2 regions of the Enterobacter wuhouensis genome follow, and region 1 is predicted to be linked to the other one. Evidence: predicted binding sites of a transcription regulator. Region 1 holds the regulator's gene; the other holds the start of a gene.
What was found. The regulator PhoB, encoded in region 1, activates phosphate uptake and scavenging genes when phosphate is short. The targets are predictions, from matches to a motif close to CTGTCATAAAACTGNCNNAT.
Positions count from the first base shown of each region.

Region 1 (5,707 bases):
GAAGCGCAGGCTTCCATCCACTCTTTAGTGAGTGCTTGCTCTTCCTGAGAGAGAGTCTGCGCTTCGTCCGTCTCGCGCTGGATCTGCTGAGTCAGGGCATTAACCTGTCCCAGCACCAGCAGGCCTTCCTCTTTAAGCGCGGCGACCTCTTTTTCCAGGGCATCACGGCGGCGCTGGTTATCCGTCAGCTCAAGCGACTGGTATTGCTCAACGGCGGGGTGCTCGCTGGAGCCGCACAGCGGACAGGGTTTGCCTGCCTCAAGCTGCGAACGGTAGTTCTCCAGCTTTTTAATCGTCGCTTCGCTTTCGCACAGGGCCTTCAGGTCCAGATAGTGCTGGTGTTTCTCTTTGTACTGCTGGCGGCGCAGCGCCAGCGTTTCATTGAGTTTATTTTGATCGGCCTGGGCCTTCTGCACGCTTTCACCGCTCTGGCGCAGGCGCTTTTGCAGCGGCTGATAGCGGGCATGCAGCGACGTTAGCCGCTGGCGCAGCGTGCGTGACCGGGACTGCTGCTCCATGGCCGCGTTGACCTCATCCGCCGTCAGCGTCAGCGCATTTTCCGGCATCTCGGCCAGCCTGTTGCGTAATTCACTCATCCGCGCAGCAAGCGAGGCTAACTGCGTTTTATCGCGATTAAGCTGCGAGAGCTGGGCGCGCCAGCCGGCAATCTCCTGCCCCAGCAGGCGATAGCGCTCGTGCTCCGCCAGCCACTGCGCCAGCGCCGTCAGTTCGGTCTGAAGCTGCTCATGATTCCGCTGGGCGGTATGACGGATCCGCGCGCGCAGTGCGGTTTTGGCCTGTAAGCGAGTATTTACTTCGATAATTCGCTGCTGGGTTTGCGTCAGACGCGCGGTTTGCCCCTGATGGTGCTCCCAAAGCGGTCGAAGCTGGGCAGCGGGCAGAGCGAGCTGGAGCTTTGCCAGTTCTGGCGCAGCGTTCGTCAGCGCCTGCTGCGCCTGCTGCTGCATCGCGGAGACGCGCTGTTGCTCAAGCACGAGCTCATCATGGCGCGTAAGCCACTGAAAATCTTTCTGTTGGTTTTGCTGCTGAACCAGCAGGGTTTTCTCTTCGTCAGTAAGTGCCTGCAAACTTTGCTGTAACTGCTGCTGTTGCTCTTCGCTCAACAGCACGACGCCCGCCGCCTGCGCCTCGCACTTTTCAAGCACGCTGCGTGCGGCTTTGTGTTTTTCAAACACCATGGCGGAAATCTGGCCGTAGATCTCGGTGCCGGTCAGCTCTTCCAGCAGCTCGGCGCGATCGCTCGGCCTGGCATTAAGGAAGGCGGCAAACTGTCCCTGTGAGAGCAGCATTGAGCGGGTAAAGCGGCCGTAGTCCAGCCCGGTGAGCGTCGCGATTTGCTCCAGTTTATCCGTGACCTTGTCGGCCAGGATCTTGCCGTCTTCGCAGCGCGCCAACTCTACGCGCGGTGCTTGTAAGTTCCCGTCCGGCTGGTTGCGGGCGCGGTTCTGGCTCCAGAAGGCGCGATAGGCAACGCCTTTTACCTCAAATTCCACTTCCGCCAGGCACTCGGCGGTGTCGCGCGTCATTAGGTCGTTTTGCGCCTGCGACACCTTCTGCAGACGCGGCGTTTCGTGATAAAGCGCCAGACAGATGGCGTCGAGCAGGGTGGTTTTACCTGCCCCGGTCGCGCCGGTGATGGCAAACAGACCGTTGCTGGCAAAGGGCTCGGCGGTAAAGTCGATCTTCCACTCGCCCTTGAGTGAGTTGAGGTTCTTCAGACGCAGGCTCAGAATTTTCATGCGTTTTCTTCCTCGTCATTGAGCGCGTGCAGGGTAAGCGCAAAGAGCTCGGTAAGCCTTTTGCGCTTCACGTCGTCAATCTCTTCCTGGGATAGCCGACGCTCAAATACCTCTTCAACGCTGAGCTCGCTAAGCGTTTCACGCTGTGCGCTTAACAGAATTTTCTCGCGCTGTTCCCGGCTGCGGCGCACCAGTAAAACCTCCACGGGGAGGTCTTCCGTCAGCGCCTGAATTTTCCGCTGCATATCGTGCAGGTAGTCGTCGGTCGTGATTTCGATATCCAGCCAGACGGGCGGAACCTGCTCGGCACCACGCCACTGTTCGAGCTGCTCAGTGATGGCCGCCAGATCGCCTTTTAGCACCGCCAGCGGCTGGGTGACGGGCACCTCCAGCGTCTCAACGGCGCTGAGTTTGCCCTCGCTAAAGCTCACCAGGTGCACGGATTTTGCTTTGCCGGTTTCATCAAAGCTGAGCGAGACAGGCGATCCGCAGTAGCGAATGTGCTCGCAGCCGCCGATGATTTGCGCCCGATGAATGTGCCCGAGCGCGATATAGTCGGCGGCCGGAAAGTTTTGCGCCGGAAAGGCGTCCAGCGTACCGATATAGATGTCACGTACGGCGTCACTTTTACTGGCCCCGACGGTGGTGAGATGCCCGGTCGCAATCACCGGAATCGGCTGGTCGCCTCGCAGGGCGCAGGCATCGGCATGCTGCTGGTGATAATAGTCGGTGATGGCCTGTAACAGATGCTGTTGTTTTTCGCCGCCGGACAGTCCCGCCTGGCTTTGCACGATATCGCGCGGGCGCAGGAAGGGAACTGGGCACAGCACCGCACCCGGCGTGCCGTCGCGTTTTTTCAGGATCTGCGGCGCGTGTCCGGCGCTGGCGACCACGGTAGTATTGAGAAAGGCCAGAATGTCGCGCGACTCATTGAGCGTCGCCACGGAGTCGTGGTTGCCAGCAACAATAACCAGATGACAGCCCGTTTGCTGCAGATTCACCACGAAGCGGTTATAAAGCTCGCGCGCATAGCTCGGCGGCGAGCCGGTATCAAAGATGTCACCCGCCACGATAATCGCGTCAACCTCGCGAGACTGGGCCGTGTCCAGCAGCCAGTTCAGGAACGCTTCATGCTCAGCAGCGCGGCTTTTGCTGTAAAAGTTTTGACCCAGATGCCAGTCCGAGGTGTGAAGTATGCGCATAACAGATCCGTGGCAAAAAATGGTGGAGGGGATTATAAACTTTCAGGGGGCGGAAAATAACCGCTGTAATAAAACAACAGTTTGCCATTTATAGTGGTACTGTTTTTCATAAATCTGTCATAAATCTGACGCATAATGACGCCGCATTACAAACTTGTAACTTAATAAGATAAGACAGGGCAAAGTATGGCGAGACGTATTCTGGTCGTAGAAGATGAAGCTCCAATTCGTGAAATGGTGTGCTTCGTGCTCGAACAAAATGGCTTCCAGCCGGTTGAAGCGGAAGATTATGACAGCGCGGTGAACCAGCTGAATGAACCCTGGCCCGACCTGATTCTGCTGGACTGGATGTTGCCCGGCGGCTCTGGTCTGCAGTTCATCAAACACATCAAGCGTGAAGCGATGACCCGCGATATTCCGGTGGTGATGCTCACGGCGCGCGGTGAAGAGGAAGATCGCGTGCGCGGTCTGGAAACCGGCGCGGACGATTACATCACCAAGCCGTTCTCCCCGAAAGAGCTGGTCGCCCGCATCAAAGCCGTGATGCGCCGCATTTCCCCGATGGCGGTGGAAGAGGTGATCGAGATGCAGGGCCTGAGCCTTGACCCCACCTCACACCGGGTGATGACGGGCGAAAATCCCCTCGATATGGGGCCTACCGAATTTAAACTTCTGCACTTCTTCATGACCCATCCGGAACGCGTCTACAGCCGCGAGCAGTTGCTGAATAACGTCTGGGGGACTAACGTCTATGTCGAAGACCGGACGGTTGACGTCCATATTCGCCGCCTGCGTAAAGCGCTGGAACTGAGCGGCCACGATCGCATGGTGCAGACGGTCCGCGGCACGGGTTATCGTTTCTCAACCCGTTTCTGAACAATGACAGGAGTGTGACGCGTGCTGGAACGTCTGTCATGGAAAAGGCTCGTCTTTGAACTGATCTTATGCTGTATTCCGGCCTTCATTCTGGGGGCCTTTCTTGGACATCTGCCCTGGTTTTTGCTGGCATCGGTTACGGGATTACTGATCTGGCATTTCTGGAACCTGCTGCGCCTTTCCTGGTGGCTGTGGGTTGACAGAAGTATGACGCCTCCGCCGGGAAGCGGGAGCTGGGAGCCGCTCTTATACGGTCTGCACCAGATGCAGATGCGTAATAAAAAGCGCCGCCGCGAGCTGGGAAGCCTGATCAAGCGTTTCCGCAGCGGCGCGGAGTCGCTGCCGGATGCGGTCATTCTGACCACAGAAGAAGGGACCATCTTCTGGTGTAACGGCCTGGCACAGCAGCTTCTTGGCCTGCGCTGGCCGGACGATAACGGACAGAACATCCTCAACCTTCTGCGCTATCCGGAGTTCACGCTGTATCTGAAAAAGCGTGACTTTACCCGCCCGCACAATCTGAAGCTCAATAATGGCCGGCACCTGGAAATTCGCGTGATGCCCTACAGCGATCGGCAGTGGCTGATGGTGGCGCGCGATGTAACCCAGATGCACCAGCTGGAAGGGGCGCGGCGTAACTTCTTTGCCAACGTTAGCCACGAGCTGCGCACGCCGCTGACGGTGCTTCAGGGCTACCTGGAGATGATGCAGGAGCAAACGCTGGAAGGGGCGCCGCGCGAGAAAGCGCTGCACACCATGCGTGAGCAAACGCACCGGATGGAAGGGTTGGTTAAGCAGCTGCTTACGCTTTCGAAAATTGAGGCAGCGCCTTCGCTCGCGCTGACTGACACCATCGACGTGCCGATGATGCTGCGGGTTGTTGAGCGTGAAGCGCAGACGCTCAGCCATAAAAAACACGAGCTTACCTTTGAGGTTGATAACAGTCTCAAGGTGCTTGGCAGCGAAGATGAGTTGCGCAGCGCTGTCTCCAATCTGGTGTATAACGCGGTGAACCATACGCCGGAAGGGACGCATATTCGGGTGCGCTGGCAGCATACGTCGACGGGCGCGGAATTTAGCGTTGAGGACAACGGGCCGGGCATTTCCCCAGAGCATATTCCACGCCTGACCGAGCGCTTTTACCGTGTGGATAAAGCGCGATCCCGGCAGACAGGAGGGAGTGGCCTGGGGCTGGCGATTGTGAAACATGCCGTGAACCACCATGAAAGCCGTCTTGATATACAGAGCACGGTGGGGAAGGGAACCCGCTTTAGCTTCGTCATCCCGGAACGATTAATTGCCAAAAAGATCGCCTGACGGCAGGCGTGTCATTTTACCTTTCCACAGGCCAGCGCACGCTGGCCTGTTTGCTTTGCGGTCAAGCGAAACGCGAGTGAATTTTATACGGTTGATGCTTTTTTGTTCGCATGATTAGCCATGCGTTTTTCTTATAACTGGCGTATTATGCTGGTCTGTATTTTCATGCTGGCATATTGTTCTGGTTTTACGATCCCTCCTTGCCTTTAAACGTTATAAGCGTTTAAATTGCCCCCCATATACTGTCAGACCGACTGTATTTGCGTGGTAAATCGAAAAACTATTCTTCGCCACGCCAGGACGGGAGCATATCCCGCTGAAATTGAGTAAATTTTCCGCTGTATTGTCCCGCGAGGGATGGCGAAATTCTCAACGTTTTCAACACCACATCCACAGGCAGTAAGGTTTTATGACCCATCACTTAAAATCGCGTGACATCATCGCGCTGGGCTTTATGACATTTGCGCTGTTCGTTGGCGCAGGTAACATCATTTTCCCTCCAATGGTTGGCTTACAGGCGGGTGAACACGTCTGGACCGCCGCGTTTGGTTT
Region 1 covers NZ_CP142124.1:1,106,019-1,111,725, forward strand. Annotated here, with positions in the region: gene sbcC (exonuclease subunit SbcC) at 1-1,760, opposite strand, end outside; gene sbcD (exonuclease subunit SbcD) at 1,757-2,962, opposite strand; gene phoB (phosphate response regulator transcription factor PhoB) at 3,149-3,838, shown strand; gene phoR (phosphate regulon sensor histidine kinase PhoR) at 3,860-5,155, shown strand; gene brnQ (branched-chain amino acid transporter carrier protein BrnQ) at 5,565-5,707, shown strand, end outside.

Region 2 (5,707 bases), 1.7 Mb from region 1:
ATGCGCAAAGCTCATGGTCAGCGTTACTCCTCTACACAGCCCCAGCCTTACTGTTGCAAGCGCTGTAATCTAAGACTTTTTTACCTTAGCTCAATAACTTCAGAGCGTCCAGAGCCGACGAAAAGTTTCCTCAGCATAATGATTGAGTTAGAACATTTTCTGAAAACTTATGCTGAAATCAATGTAACACAGTTGCAAAGAAGCCCACCCTATTCGTTGTTAACGGTGGCCGTCAAATTGCATTAAAAATAGCCAATCAATTAATAGCGTTATGCACCAAAATAATGAAATTTTTATGACTTTGCCTCAAAAGAAGGCAAGCAAAACGTTTCGATAAAAATAAAACATCCGCGAGTAGTTCAAATACACAATATATGCAAGAAACTTACGGTTCGTTTAGAAGGATAAATATTCACCAATTTTCAGTATTCTAAATGAATTATTAACTACCGCTAAATTATCAATCGCCTTCGCCAGCTCCAGAACAGGCTCGTCAAGGGACTCATCTGCCAGCTCAAAGACGCCCCAGTGGACAGGAAAAGCCAGCGGGCTTCCCAGCTGCTGCCACAGCGCCACAGCGTACTGCGGGTCCATATGATGTACTGCCATGAACCATCTTGGTGCATAGGCACCGACCGGCAAGGCCGCAGCATCAATTTTACCAAGACGTTCAGGAATGCGTAACAGTTCAGGGGTATAGCCCGTGTCGCCGCTGAACCAGAAACGATGTTGCCGCCCTTCAAAGACCCAGCCGCACCAGAGAGAGCGATTACGATCCCACGGCGAACGCATGCTCCAGTGCTGCGCCGGTACGGCGGTAAGCGCCATACCGTGCCAGATGAAACTCTGCCACCAGTCGAGCTCAACGATCTGCCTTGCTCCCCGACGGCGAAACCAGTCAGCCAGACCTAACGGCACAAACAGAGACACGTCCGGGAAGCGCTTCAGTATCCGATTAACGGTCGCGGCATCCAGATGATCGTAATGGTTATGGGAAATAACGACAGCATCGAGTCGTTCAAGCTGCTCGATGGAAAGTGCGGGTGGTGTTTTACGCTTTGGCCCTAAAAATGGAAGCGGGGACGCGCGACGGGAAAAGACGGGATCGATGAGCAGCGTGTTGCCATCCATTTGCAGCAGGACGCTGGCATGACCCAGCCACCATACGCCATCTTCTGACGGTTGATTCAGATCGGCAGGCTGCCACCACTGACGGATGAATTCGTCATAACCAACTGCCGGAGGTTTAGGCAAGCCTGCGGCCTTTCGTGCCTTTCGCCACCGCTCGACGTCACCGGCCTCATGCCCTACCGGATCGGTGTTACGAAAGCCCTCTGGCGTGTGGTGCTTAAGGGAGGGGTTATACCAAGGATTTTTCCAGACCACAGCCACCTCCCCTGCGCGACAAATTAACGCTCTGCCACCAGACGGATAAAATCGTCCTCGTCGTCTTTGTCTTCAGCGACACTTTCTTTCTGCACGTCTTTCACTTCCGGCTCGTTCGCCTCACACAGGCGACGCAGCAGCGCCGTTTGGCGCTTTTGCTGATCGAGCAATGCTTCCAGAAGTTCGATTTGTTCGTTAGTACGAGAGCTGGCGCGATTAACGAAAAACCAGACCACTAATCCCACGATCAGAACAACGAAAGAGATTACCAGAGATGCCATATTCAGCAGCCCTGAACTCATTAACTCACCCATTTCACCACCTCAATAAAAACGTCTATTTTACCACTGGCGTGAAGGAAGGAAATCAGATTGAGAAAAAATGGCTGTTACCACGGGATAAACTTATTAATTGCGCAAACGCCGCTAAAAAACTGTACATCCTGGTCGCACATCACGTTGATAGTCTGCGTCCACAGCACTACGCATGCTATCAGTACAATAACCAGAATTACCCAGCGTATTTTTTTCACTCCACACTCCGTCTTAAGACCTGATGAGTCCAGGTTACCACGGTTATCTTAAACAAGGACTAACTGTAACTTCATCACGCTCTTTTCAGAATCATGCACTTGTTTCACAGGGTAAACCGTTTACGCTTATCTGCATGACAACAAAGATAAAGAGGCACTGATGCGCTTAATTATTCGCACTATTCTTGCTCTGGCTATCGTCTGGATTGGCCTTCTTTTAACCGGATACGGCGTGCTTGTGGGAAGCACTGAAAATGCCGCTGGATTAGGTATCCAGTGTAAATATCTAACCGCACAAGGCACCAGTACCGCCCAGTACCTGCATTCCGATAGCGGCATCATTGGGTTAACCAACTGTCCGGTACTGCGTAAAACGTCCGTCGTGGTAGATAATGGCTGACCGGCACTGTTTCTGATTAACAAAAAACGCCGCAACGATTGCGGCGTTTTTTTTCTTAACAGGGTTTAGAACGGATAATCGTTGTAGCCCATCTGCTCAGAAATTTTACGCGCGGCGGTATGGAGAATAGCAACATACTCGTGCAGGCGCTCCTCGGAGAAGCGCAGCGTCGGGAATGAAATACTCAGCCCCGCGATCACAACGCCAAAACGGTCGAACACGGGAACGCCGATGCAGCGAAGGCCTTCTTCCTGCTCTTCGTTGTCTTCACCATATCCCTGCTCGCGCACCTTATCGAGAACCGTTAACAACTCCTCGGTGCTGGTAATGGTGCGCTCGGTGCTGCGCTTGTACTCTACGCCTTCGAGGATCTGTTCGACTTCTTCACGGTCACGCCATGCCAGCAGAACCTTACCAATAGCGGTGCTGTACAGCGGGTTGCGACGACCGATGCGCGAGTACATACGCAGGTTATACATCGAGTCAATTTTATGAATGTAAACAATGCTGTCTTCATCCAGCGCGCCCAGGTGGACCGTCTCTTTGGTCAGGCGAGAAAGTTCGCGCATCTGAATATCGGCGCTGCGGATCAGGTCGACGTTTTGCAGTGCACGGGCACCTAATTCGAAGAGTTTCAACGTCAGAGAGTATTTTTCGGACTCCCCTTCCTGCGCAACGTAACCCAACGACTTCATGGTCTGCAAAAAGCGATAAACGGTGCTCTTTGACATCATCACACGCTGCGATAACTCTGTAATACCAATTTCACGCTCTTCCCCGAGCGCCTGTAAGATGCCAAACACCTTCAGCACGGAAGAAACAGAATCTGGCTGCTTATCCAAATCTGCAATTGCCATTTATCACCTCATGGAGAGTGTTTTATAAAAATCAGAACCGGTTTTTATTATAATTTCCCGCCATGCTGCCTGCAATCAATCCTCGTTTACTTCGTTACAAATCTGCGACATAAAACCGAATTAACGATGCTAAAATAGTTACCCTGAGAATAATTTCACCTTGAGCATTTCACCCAGCATGGAAAAAAACCTTACCGATGGCCTGCCGTTACCCCAGCGTTACGGCGCTATCGCTACGATCGTTATCGGCATTTCAATGGCCGTTCTGGACGGCGCTATCGCCAACGTTGCCCTGCCAACCATCGCCAGCGACCTTCATGCTTCACCCGCCAGTTCTATCTGGATCGTGAATGCTTACCAGATCGCCATTGTCGTTTCCCTCCTGTCCCTCTCTTTTTTGGGCGACATGTTTGGCTACCGCCGGGTCTACCAGTGCGGGCTGGCTGTATTTACCTTAACCTCGCTTTTCTGCGCCCTATCAGACTCCCTGCATACGCTGACGGTTGCCCGCATTTTGCAAGGATTTGGCGGTGCAGCGCTAATGAGCGTCAACACTGCACTGATCCGCTTAATTTATCCGCAGCGCCAGCTTGGCCGGGGGATGGGGATTAACTCCTTTATTGTGGCCGTCTCTTCAGCCGCCGGGCCAACAATTGCTGCGGCCATTCTCTCGGTTGCGTCATGGCAATGGCTGTTTGCCATCAACGTTCCGCTGGGTATCGTGGCGATCTTCTTTGCTCTTCGCTATTTGCCGGCAAACGGCTCTAAAAGCGCGATGCCGCGCTTTGACCTGCCGAGCGCGGTGATGAATGCCCTGACGTTTGGCCTGCTGATCACCGCCCTGAGCGGCTTTGCGCAGGGCCAGTCTCTTCTGCTTACCGGGGCTGAGCTTGTCGCGCTGCTGGTCATTGGCTTCATCTTTGTGCGCCGCCAGCTCTCCTTGCCCGTGCCGCTGCTACCCGTTGATTTACTGCGTATTCCTCTCTTCTCACTTTCTATTTGTACGTCCATCAGCTCGTTCTGCGCCCAGATGCTGGCGCTGGTATCCCTGCCCTTCTTCCTGCAAAGCGTAATAGGTCGTTCAGAGGTTGAAACCGGGCTGCTGTTAACGCCCTGGCCGCTGGCGACGATGGTCATGGCCCCGCTGGCAGGCTATTTAATTGAGCGGGTACATGCTGGACTGCTGGGGGCACTGGGGCTGATCGTGATGGCGACCGGGCTTTTTGCACTGGCATTGCTTCCGTCCTCACCCACGGATTTGGATATTATCTGGCGCATGATGCTGTGCGGGGCGGGATTCGGCCTGTTCCAGTCCCCGAATAACCACACCATCATTACCTCCGCGCCGCGCAACCGCAGCGGCGGTGCCAGCGGCATGCTGGGGACGGCGCGCCTGCTCGGGCAAAGCACCGGTGCTGCACTTGTCGCGCTGATGTTTAACCTCGCGGGGCAAAACGGCAATCACGTTGCGCTCCTGACTGCGGGAACGCTCGCAACCCTCGCCGCGATCGTCAGCGGGCTGCGCGTCACCCAGCCCCGCGCGCAGGCATAAAAAAAGCCGGGCAGCGTTTATTCTGCCCGGCCTTGCTGTTAGTTGAAGCGTTACTTCAGGTATTCCCCACTGCGCAGCGCTTCGATACGTTTATCCAGCGGCGGGTGAGACATGAACAGCTCGCTCAGCGATTTCGACTTACCGTTGATGCAGAAGGCCATCATGCTGCTCGCTTCCTGCGGTTCGTAGCTGGTTTTCAGACGCTGCAGCGCGGCGATCATCTTCTCACGACCAACCAGTTTCGCAGAGCCCGCGTCAGCGTGGAATTCACGGTGACGGGAGAACCACATGGTGATGATGCTTGCCAGAATACCAAACACCAGCTCCAGCACCATCGACACCGCGAAGTAGATCAGCGGGTTACCGTTGCTCTCTTCGCCTTCGTCACGGTTACCGCTCATAAATCCTGCCGCAATCTGCGCCAGAATTCGGGAAATGAAGATAACGAAGGTGTTCACCACGCCCTGGATCAGGGTCATGGTCACCATGTCACCATTGGCGATATGGCTGATTTCGTGAGCGATAACCGCTTCGGCTTCGTCACGGCTCATGTTCTGCAGCAGACCGGTGCTGACGGCAACCAGAGACGCGTCACGACGCGCACCGGTCGCGAAGGCGTTGATGTCCGGCGCATGGTAAATGGCGACCTGCGGCATGGCGATCCCGGCCTGCTGGGATTGCTGAGCCACCGTATTCATCAGCCAGCGTTCCATATCGTTACGCGGCTGTTCAATAACTTCACCGCCAACTGATTTAAGCGCCATCCATTTCGACATCAGCAGTGAAATGAACGAGCCACCAAAACCAAACAGCAGCGCCATAATCAACAGACCCTGAACGCTGCTCGACTGAATTCCCGTCAGGCTTAGCACAAGCCCGAATACCACCATCACCGCAAGGTTGGTGAGCAGGAAGAGCGCGATTCGCATCATAATTTTCTTTTAACCTCAGTTTAACAAAGCGCACTATGCGATTACCCA
Region 2 covers NZ_CP142124.1:2,811,075-2,816,781, forward strand. Annotated here, with positions in the region: gene VPX56_RS13535 (MBL fold metallo-hydrolase) at 397-1,386, opposite strand; gene VPX56_RS13540 (YebO family protein) at 1,410-1,700, opposite strand; gene mgrB (PhoP/PhoQ regulatory lipoprotein MgrB) at 1,775-1,918, opposite strand; gene VPX56_RS13550 (YobH family protein) at 2,079-2,318, shown strand; gene kdgR (DNA-binding transcriptional regulator KdgR) at 2,384-3,175, opposite strand; gene VPX56_RS13560 (MFS transporter) at 3,354-4,727, shown strand; gene htpX (protease HtpX) at 4,778-5,659, opposite strand.
Region 2: kdgR (DNA-binding transcriptional regulator KdgR) is a predicted target of PhoB. The motif match lies at 3,267-3,286, and genes of this name have one in related genera.